2 regions of the Streptomyces sp. NPDC058650 genome follow, and region 2 is predicted to be linked to the other one. Evidence: predicted binding sites of a transcription regulator. Region 2 holds the regulator's gene; the other holds the start of a gene.
What was found. Region 2 encodes HrcA, which represses chaperone genes, less so after heat shock. Its sites were predicted from a motif close to TTNGCACTCNGNNNNNCNGAGTGCNAA; they were not measured.

Region 1 (4,978 bases), on a different contig from region 2:
GACGCGATCAAGCTGCTCGCCCAGACCGAGGGCATCTTCGCCGAGACCGCGGGCGGCGTGACCGTCGGCGTCACGAGGAAGCTCGTCGAGGCGGGTCTGATCGACCCGGAGCTCACCACCGTCGTGCTGAACACCGGCGACGGCCTCAAGACCCTGGACGCCGTGGCCGAGGGCTCGCAGGCGACCGCCACCATCCGCCCGAGCCTGGACGCGTTCCGCGCCGCGGGCCTGGCCCTCTGAGAGGTACGAAGACATGGCCGTGAACGTCCGCATCCCCACCATCCTCCGCACCTACACGGGCGGGCAGTCCGAGGTCCCGGCCGAGGGCGCGACCCTCGCCGAGGTCATCGCGGACCTGGAGAAGAACCACACGGGCATCGCCGCCCGCGTCCTGGACGACCAGGGCAAGCTGCGCCGCTTCGTCAACGTGTACGTGAACGACGACGACGTGCGCTTCGAGCAGGGCCTGGAGACGGCCACCCCGGCCGGCGCGGGCGTCTCGATCATCCCGGCCGTCGCCGGAGGCTGACCACGGGGCGCGGTGCCGGCTGACGCCGAACCGCCTCACGTGTCCCGTCTTTCTTGAATTGCCCCTTCCGCGACATAAAGCGGAGGGGGCAATTCTGCATGGTTAAGCGGGGTAGAGTTGGGGAAGCCCCCTCCGCTGCTCATGCCGGACGCATATGAGAATGCGTCCTTGCGCGTCAGGAAGCAGCCAAAGTGCGTGAGCGTTGTGTACGTTCTGCGCGTTTTGCCGGGCCCGACTTGCCCTGGAACTCCAGGGATTCTCCCTAATTCCCCTTTCCGTCGTGCCCAGAAATCTCGCTCGAATGACCTGTTGCAGAGGGCAGTTGGGCAGATACATTCAGCGGCGGTCGACGCGTTCCGGCGCAGGGTCTGACCCCGGGTCCGCGAAGTGCGGTTCCCGCGCAAGGGCCAGTAATAGGGGAGTTAGGCATGGCTCAGGGCACCGTCAAGTGGTTCAACGCGGAGAAGGGCTACGGCTTCATCGCGGTCGACGGTGGTGCGGATGTTTTCGTCCACTACAGCGCGATCCAGATGGATGGCTACCGCAGCCTCGAAGAGGGGCAGCGGGTCGAGTTCGAGATTTCGCAGGGTCAGAAGGGTCCGCAGGCGGACATGGTCAAGCTCGCCGTCTGAGCGCGGCGCGATCGGCCACCGACGCAACGCCGTCGAGGGGCCCGCATCCCCCAGGGGAAGCGGGCCCCTCACGCGTTCCCGGACCCGTGCCGGACCCGTTCCGCACTCGTGCCGGACCCGTCCCGCACCCGTCTCTCACCCGTGCCGGACCCGTGTCAGGACTGCCCGAAACCCGAGAGTCGCTTGCACTCTCCTAGGGCGAGTGCTAATCATTGGCGTTAGCACTCGGAAGGTGAGAGTGCTACGAGGATCGGGCAGACGAGGCCGCCGTCCGGGTGGGGCAGGGAACCACACGGAACACGCGGAGGCCGTCCGTCGCGGGCGTCGGCGCGGTCCTGGAGCGTTATCCACCCCATGTCCGGGAGGACCACTTCACATGGCCAAGATCATCGCGTTCGACGAGGAGGCCCGGCGCGGTCTCGAGCGCGGCATGAACCAGCTCGCTGACGCCGTCAAGGTCACCCTCGGCCCCAAGGGTCGCAACGTCGTCCTCGAGAAGAAGTGGGGCGCCCCCACGATCACCAACGATGGTGTCTCCATCGCCAAGGAGATCGAGCTCGAGGACCCGTACGAGAAGATCGGCGCCGAGCTGGTCAAGGAAGTCGCCAAGAAGACGGACGACGTCGCCGGCGACGGTACGACCACCGCCACCGTTCTCGCCCAGGCGCTCGTCCGCGAGGGCCTCCGCAACGTCGCCGCCGGTGCCAACCCCATGGCCCTCAAGCGCGGCATCGAGAAGGCCGTCGAGGCCGTCTCCGGCGCCCTCCTCGAGCAGGCGAAGGATGTCGAGACCAAGGAGCAGATCGCTTCGACGGCCTCCATCTCCGCCGCCGACACCCAGATCGGCGAGCTCATCGCCGAGGCGATGGACAAGGTCGGCAAGGAAGGCGTCATCACCGTCGAGGAGTCCCAGACCTTCGGTCTGGAGCTGGAGCTCACCGAGGGTATGCGCTTCGACAAGGGCTACATCTCGGCGTACTTCGCCACCGACATGGAGCGTATGGAGGCGTCGCTCGACGACCCGTACCTCCTGATCGTCAACTCCAAGATCTCCTCCGTGAAGGACCTGCTCCCGCTCCTGGAGAAGGTCATGCAGTCGGGCAAGCCGCTGCTGATCATCGCCGAGGACGTCGAGGGCGAGGCCCTGTCGACCCTGGTCGTCAACAAGATCCGCGGCACCTTCAAGTCCGTCGCGGTGAAGGCCCCGGGCTTCGGCGACCGTCGCAAGGCCATGCTGAACGACATCGCCATCCTCACCGGCGGCACGGTCATCTCCGAGGAGGTCGGCCTCAAGCTGGAGAACGCGGGCCTCGACCTGCTGGGCCGCGCCCGCAAGGTCGTCATCACCAAGGACGAGACCACCATCGTCGACGGTGCCGGTGACAGCGAGCAGGTCGCCGGTCGCGTGAACCAGATCCGCGCCGAGATCGAGAACTCGGACAGCGACTACGACCGCGAGAAGCTGCAGGAGCGCCTGGCGAAGCTCGCCGGCGGTGTTGCGGTCATCAAGGCCGGTGCCGCGACCGAGGTCGAGCTCAAGGAGCGCAAGCACCGCATCGAGGACGCCGTTCGCAACGCGAAGGCGGCCGTCGAGGAGGGCATCGTCGCCGGTGGCGGCGTGGCCCTGCTCCAGGCCTCCTCGGTCTTCGAGAAGCTCGAGGCCGACCTGTCGGGCGACGAGGCCACGGGCGCGAACATCGTGAAGCTGGCCCTTGAGGCCCCGCTGAAGCAGATCGCGATCAACGCCGGCCTCGAGGGCGGCGTCGTGGCGGAGAAGGTCCGCAACCTGCCCGTGGGTCACGGCCTGAACGCCGCGACCAACGAGTACGTGGACCTCATCGCCGAGGGCATCATCGACCCGGCGAAGGTCACGCGCTCCGCGCTGCAGAACGCCGCGTCGATCGCCGCGCTGTTCCTCACCACCGAGGCCGTCATCGCCGACAAGCCGGAGAAGGCGTCCGCGCCGGCCGGCGGCGGCATGCCGGGCGGTGACATGGACTTCTGATCCTCCGGGATCGGTGGTTCATCGCGGTACCGCTGTAGAGCCGTACTGCTGAACGCGACCGAGGGCGGCACTCCCCAGCAGGGGGGTGCCGCCCTCGGGCGTTGTGGAGGAGCGCTTTCCGGGAACGGTCAGCGCACGTCGACGTAGTCCCCGCCGGCCGACGCCGGGGTGTTGAAGTGCTTGCCGTCGCCGTAGTGGCGGATGCGCCAGGTGCCGTCCCCGGTGGCCTTCGCCTTCAGGGAGACCTTGCCGCTCGCGTTCGACCGGCCGGTCGCCATCTGCTTCCAGGTCGTGCTGCCCCGCGGCTGGAACTGCAGGACGACCGGAGCGTTTCCGTACGCGCGCCAGGCCCAGTCCGCGTAGTGCTGGAGCCCGCCGGTGACCGTCACGTACCCGCCCTTGGTGACCGGCTCGGGACCGGCGTTCAGGGAGACGATCCGGGTGTCGAGGCGGGCCAGCCGGAACGACCCGCTGCCGGACTCGGCGAAGTGGTCGGTGGTGAGGTGCCGGACGCGGAAGTAGCCGCCCCGGCTCGCCGCCGAGAGCGCGAAGTCGTTGTAGTAGGCCGAGTTCACGCTCGCCCAGGCGATCGCCTTCCAGCCGCCGGCGACGAGCTGCTCCAGCCGGACGAACTGCGCCGCTGGGAAGGACGCGTCCTGTTCGTACCGGGCGCGGAAGGTGCCGGAGACCGTGACCCGGCCGTCGGCGGAGAGTTGCCAGGAGGTGAGGTCGGTGCGGGAGTCCAGGGGGATGGCGAGCGCGCCGGAGCGCGGCGGGAAGTTCACGTACCTGTCGGCGGATTCGACCGTCCAGCCGCCCGACCCCGTGCCCGCGGCGGCGACGAGCCGCGCGGTGAACCGCCCGTCCGCGGCCGTCCGGACGGTCGCGGACGCGCCCGTCGTGTAGTGGGGGCCGCCGAGCCGCACGAGGACCGGGTGGTTCGCGACCGCGGCGTTCGCCGCCGCGGGGTCGGTCATCCGGCCGCTGATGGTGACGGTCTGGCCGTTGAGCGCCCGCTTCTTGTCGGCGGTGGCGGTGACGGCCACGATGCGCGGCACCCACTCGAAGAGCTCGCGGTAGTCCTCCACGGAGCCGTGGACCTCGGCGGAGTCGCCGGTGAACGCCGCGTGGAACCTGGTCCCGTCGAGATCCGTTCCGGGCACCGGGTACGGCGCCGCCGTGAACCGGCCGGCCGCATCGGTGACCGCCTGTTGCGGGGCGGTCTTCACCGGGAGCAGGCGCTCGACGGAGACCGGCTGGCCGACCAGCGGAACGCGGTGCCCCGAGCCGGGCTGGATGCCGACGAGGGTGCCCGAGGGGCGGGCGTTGCGGTCGGAGTGGGTCGGCTTGCCCGGGTGGAAGGTGAGCTCCGGACGGAGCCGGAAGTCGAGCTGCCCGGCATCGGTGCGGGTCTGCTTGTTGCCGAGGGAGTCGGTGGCGGTGACGTCGATGGCGTACGTGCCGAGGGCCGGGATTCGGCCCCCGTCCTCGACGAGCTTCAGCACGGCGGTGTCCGGCAGCCGGAAGACGTTGGCGGCTGACGGGTCCCAGGAGTCGGGCACCACGGGAAGCGTCGGGATGTCGACGAGGACGGTGTCGCCCTGCCGGACCTTGGCCGAGACTCGGGTGATCTTCGCCTGCGGGGCGTCGGTCCAGGCGGTCACCTGGAAGAGGCCGCGCTGGGCGTCGTCGGTGACGGCCCGGCCGACGCCGACGAGCGGGTCGGCCGCCGAGGCCGGCCCGGCCGTGACGGCCAGGGTCGTCGCGGCGAGGGCGGCCGCGACCAGGCTCGCCGCCAGCGAGCGGGAGGGG
Region 2 (4,978 bases):
GTACGTCAGGTTACGGAAGGCGGGACTCCGGAAGCGGGAAGGGGCGGAACGGCTCGTCGCCGTCCCGCCCCTTCCCTCACGATGCCGTCCGGTCAGGTCCGCCCGTTGAAGGCGTCCTTCAGGCGCGAGAACAGCCCCTGCTGACCCGGCTGGAACTGCCCGGTGGGCCGTTCCTCGCCGCGCAGCTTGGCCAGCTCGCGCAGGAGCCGCTCCTGCTCCGCGTCGAGCTTGCCCGGGGTCTGCACCTCGACGTGCACGATCAGGTCGCCCCGGCCGTCGCCCCGCAGGTGCGTGACGCCGCGGCCGTGCAGCGGAACCGACTGGCCGGACTGCGTGCCCGGGCGGATGTCGATCTCCTCGATGCCGTCGAGGGTCTGCAGCGGCACCTTCGTGCCGAGCGCGCCCGCCGTCATCGGGATGGTCACCGTGCAGTGCAGGTCGTCGCCGCGCCGCTGGAACGTCTCGTGCGGGATCTCGTGGATCTCGACGTAGAGGTCACCGGCGGGACCGCCGCCGGGGCCGACCTCGCCCTCTCCGGCGAGCTGGATCCGGGTGCCGTTGTCGACACCGGCCGGGATCTTGACGGTGAGCGTGCGACGGGAACGGACCCGGCCGTCGCCCGCGCACTCGGGGCACGGGGTCGGGACGACGGTGCCGAAGCCCTGGCACTGCGGGCAGGGCCGGGAGGTCATGACCTGGCCCAGGAAGGACCGGGTGACCTGGGAGACCTCGCCGCGACCGCGGCACATGTCGCAGGTCTGCGCGGCGGTGCCGGGCGCGGCACCCTCACCCGAACAGGTGGTGCAGACGACGGCCGTGTCGACCTGGATGTCCTTGGTGGTGCCGAAGGCCGCCTCGTTGAGGTCGATCTCCAGACGGATCATGGCGTCCTGGCCGCGACGGGTCCGCGAGCGCGGTCCGCGCTGCGAGGCCGTGCCGAAGAAGGCGTCCATGATGTCGGAGAAGTTGCCGAAGCCACCGGCCCCGAAGCCGCCCGCGCCGCCTCCGCCGGAGGCCGAGAGCGGGTCGCCGCCGAGGTCGTAGACCTGCTTCTTCTGCGGGTCCGAGAGGACCTCGTAGGCGGCGTTGATCTCCTTGAAGCGTTCCTGCGTCTTCGGATCGGGATTGACGTCCGGGTGCAGCTCGCGCGCGAGCCTCCGGAAGGCCTTCTTGATCTCGTCCTGGGAAGCGTCGCGGCGCACGCCGAGTACGGCGTAGTAGTCCGTGGCCACTTACGACTCCGCCAGGATCTGTCCGACGTAACGTGCCACTGCGCGTACCGCTCCCATCGTTCCGGGGTAGTCCATGCGGGTCGGTCCGACCACGCCGAGTTTGGCGACTGCTTCGCCGCCCGAACCGTAGCCGACCGAGACGACCGAGGTGGAGCTCAGCCCCTCGTGGGCGTTCTCGTGCCCGATGCGTACGGTCATGCCCGATTCCTTGGCCTCGCCCAGCAGCTTGAGGAGCACGACCTGCTCCTCAAGGGCTTCCAGGACGGGCCTGATCATCAGGGGGAAGTCGGGTCCGAAGCGGGTGAGATTGGCGGTGCCGCCGATCATCAGCCGCTCCTCGTGCTCCTCCACGAGCGATTCGAGGAGGGTCGCGAGCACGGTCGAGACCGTGGCGCGGTCCTCGATCTCCTCGAAGGACTCGGGGAGGTCCTGCACCAGCTGCGGCACGTCGGCGAACCGGCGGCCGACCACCCGGCTGTTGAGCCGGGCCCGCAGGTCGGCGAGGGAGGTCTCGCCGAAGGGCGCGGGACAGTCGATGACGCGCTGCTCGACGCGGCCGGTGTCCGTGATGAGCACGAGCATCAGGCGGGCCGGGGCCAGCGCGAGCAGCTCCACGTGACGGACGGTCGAGCGGGTCAGCGAGGGGTACTGGACGACGGCGACCTGGCGGGTCAGCTGCGCGAGCAGCCGGACCGTTCGCCCGACGACGTCGTCGAGATCGACCGCGCCGTCCAGGAAGTTGTGGATCGCGCGCCGCTCGGGTGTCGACAGCGGCTTGACGCCGGCCAGCCGGTCGACGAAGAGCCGGTAGCCCTTGTCGGTCGGGATGCGCCCGGCGCTGGTGTGAGGCTGGGCGATGTAGCCCTCCTCCTCCAGCACGGCCATGTCGTTGCGGACCGTGGCGGGCGAGACGCCGAGCTTGTGGCGCTCGGTGAGCGCCTTCGAGCCGACCGGCTCCTCCGTCCCGACGTAGTCCTGGACGATGGCGCGCAGCACCTCGAGTCTGCGTTCGCTGAGCATCGTGCGCACCTCCAGCTGTCGTCGTCGTTCCGGATGCTCCGGTTACTCCGGTTTTGGCACTCACCCTGCCCGAGTGCCAGCAATCCCCCGGCCAGTGTACGGCGGCGGGCAACGCTCCTGGCAAGGAGGCGGGGGCGCACCCGTTAGCGTCGCCCCATGGACATCGATTGGGAAGCGTACGGGTGGGAGCGGTTGGCAGACGGAGTGGGCAGGCGCCGGCTGCCCGGCTGGGACGCCACGGTGGGCCTGGTCGTGGGCGCACGGGCGATCCTGCTGTACGACACGGGCTCGACGGTCGCGGAGGGCGCCGAGCTGCGGGGGCAGATCGCGGCGCTGACGGACGGCCGAAGAGTGACGCACATCGCACTGAGCCACCCGCACTTCGACCACGTCTTCGGCACCGCCGCCTTCGCGGGCGCGGAGGTCTTCGGCGCGGTGGGCGTGGACGAGTTGCTCGGCCGGGAGCGGGACCGGGAGGACCTGCGCAGGGACGCCGTGCTGCAAGGGGTCGACGAGCGGGCGGCGACGGAGGCCGCCGACGTCCTCGTGAGCCCGCGGCACGTGGTCTCCGGCGAGTGGACGCTCGACCTGGGCGGCCGGCAGGTGCTCCTGGCGAACGTCGGCCCGGGCCACACCGGCCACGATCTGGCGCTCTGCGTCCCCGGGGAGCGCGAGGTCGTCTTCTGCGGGGATCTGGTGGAGGAGTCGGGCGAGCCGCAGGCCGGACCGGACGCGATCCCGTCCCGCTGGCCGGACGCGCTGGACCGGCTGCTGTCGCTCGGCGGCGAGGAAGCGGTGTACGTACCGGGCCACGGGGCGACGGTGGACGCCACGTTCGTACGACGCCAGCGGGAAGAGCTGGCACGCCGCTTCTCCGTTGCGTAACGTCGCCCGAATGCGCAGCTACGACCCGGACCTGACACCCGCCTGACTGCGTCTCCCGGGGGATCACCCCCGGACCCCCAGCAGCATCCCCGCCACCTCGTCCTGGACAGAATGGGGCCCATGCGCAGCTACGACCCGGACCTGACACCCGCCTGGAAGAAGTCGAAGCCCGTCCCGGAGATCCCGGCCGACCACGACCTCGTCGTCGAAGAGGTCTCCACGGGCTTCTGCGGGGCGGTGATCCGCTGCGAGGCGGGCACGGTGACCCTGGAGGACCGCTTCGGCAAGCACCGGGTCTTCCCGATGGAGCCGCGCGGCTTCCTCCTGGAGGGCCGCGTGGTCACCCTGGTCCGCCCGACCGCCGCCGCCCCGGTACGCCCCACCCGTACGGCCTCCGGCTCGGTCGCCGTCCCTGGCGCGCGGGCGCGCGTGGCGCGGGCGGGCCGGATCTACGTGGAGGGCCGGCACGACGCCGAACTCGTCGAACGGGTCTGGGGGGACGACCTCCGGATCGAGGGCGTGGTCGTCGAGTACCTGGAGGGCGTCGACGACCTGCCGTCGATCGTCGCGGAGTTCGGCCCGGCACCGGACGCCCGCCTGGGCGTCCTGGTGGACCACCTGGTCCCGGGCTCGAAGGAGTCGAGGATCGCGGCGCAGGTGACGTCCCCGGACGTCCTGGTGGTCGGCCACCCGTACATCGACGTCTGGGAGGCCGTGAAACCGTCCTCGGTGGGCATCAGGGCCTGGCCGACGGTCCCGCGCGGCCAGGACTGGAAGACGGGCGTCTGCCAGTCCCTGGGCTGGCCGCCGAACACCGGCGCGGCGTGGCAGCACATCCTGTCGAAGGTCACGTCCTACAAGGACCTGGAACCGGAACTCCTGGGTGCCGTCGAGCGACTGATCGACCACGTGACGGCGCCCTGACCTCCGGTCGGCTCGTTGTGCCGACCGACGCCCGGCCCCTTCTCCGCACTCAGCGGAGGTGTTCCGTCGATCAGTTCGTCCACCCGGCCGAGCAGATCTCCGTCCCCGCAACGGCGGGGGTACGGCCTCCGCCGGGCGTCCCCCTCGCTCAGTCCACCAGGTCCCGCACGACCGCATCGGCAAGCAGCCGACCCCGCAGGGTCAGAACCGCCCGCCCGGCGTCGTACGACGAGGGGTCGAGCAGCCCGTCCGCCAGGGCCTTCCGCGAGGCGTCGAGTCCCGCCGGCTTGAGGATCGACAGCTCGACCCCCTCCCGTAGCCGCAGCTCGAGCAGCACCCGCTCCACCCGCCGGTCCTCCTCCGAGAGGAGCTCCCGCCCGGCGCCCGGCGACTTCCCGGCCCCGAGGGCCGCCGCGTACGCACCGGGGTGCTTCACGTTCCACCACCGGACGCCGCCCACGTGGCTGTGGGCGCCCGGCCCGGCACCCCACCAGTCGGCGCCGCGCCAGTACAGCTCGTTGTGGAGGCAGCGCCCGGCCTCCGAGGTGGCCCAGTTGGACACCTCGTACCACTCGAATCCGGCCTCGGCGAAGACGGAGTCCGCGATCAGATACCGATCGGCGTGCACGTCGTCGTCGGTCATCGGCACCTCGCCGCGCCGGATGCGGCGCGCCAGCTGCGTCCCCTCCTCCACGATCAGCGCGTAGGCGCTGACGTGGTCGGGCCCGGCGCCGATCGCCGCGTCGAGCGAGGACCGCCAGTCGTCGTCGGTCTCCCCCGGCGTGCCGTAGATCAGGTCGAGGTTGACGTGCTCGAACCCGGCCGCCCGCGCCTCGGCGACGCACTCCTCGGGCCGCCCGGGCGTGTGGGTCCGGTCGAGGATCTTCAGGACGTGCTGCTTGGCGCTCTGCATGCCG

Region 1: the regulator HrcA is predicted to act here: its motif matches at 1,344-1,370, upstream of groL (chaperonin GroEL).

The regions. Positions count from the first base shown of each region.
Region 1 covers NZ_JBHXRL010000004.1:140,431-145,408, forward strand. Annotated here, with positions in the region: gene thrC (threonine synthase) at 1-240, shown strand, start outside; gene ACFWWU_RS08855 (MoaD/ThiS family protein) at 254-529, shown strand; gene ACFWWU_RS08860 (cold-shock protein) at 958-1,161, shown strand; gene groL (chaperonin GroEL) at 1,538-3,166, shown strand; gene ACFWWU_RS08870 (hypothetical protein) at 3,295-4,978, opposite strand, start outside.
Region 2 covers NZ_JBHXRL010000008.1:26,750-31,727, forward strand. Annotated here, with positions in the region: gene dnaJ (molecular chaperone DnaJ) at 93-1,232, opposite strand; gene hrcA (heat-inducible transcriptional repressor HrcA) at 1,233-2,252, opposite strand; gene ACFWWU_RS16260 (MBL fold metallo-hydrolase) at 2,409-3,137, shown strand; gene ACFWWU_RS16265 (DUF3097 domain-containing protein) at 3,258-4,061, shown strand; gene hemW (radical SAM family heme chaperone HemW) at 4,210-4,978, opposite strand, start outside.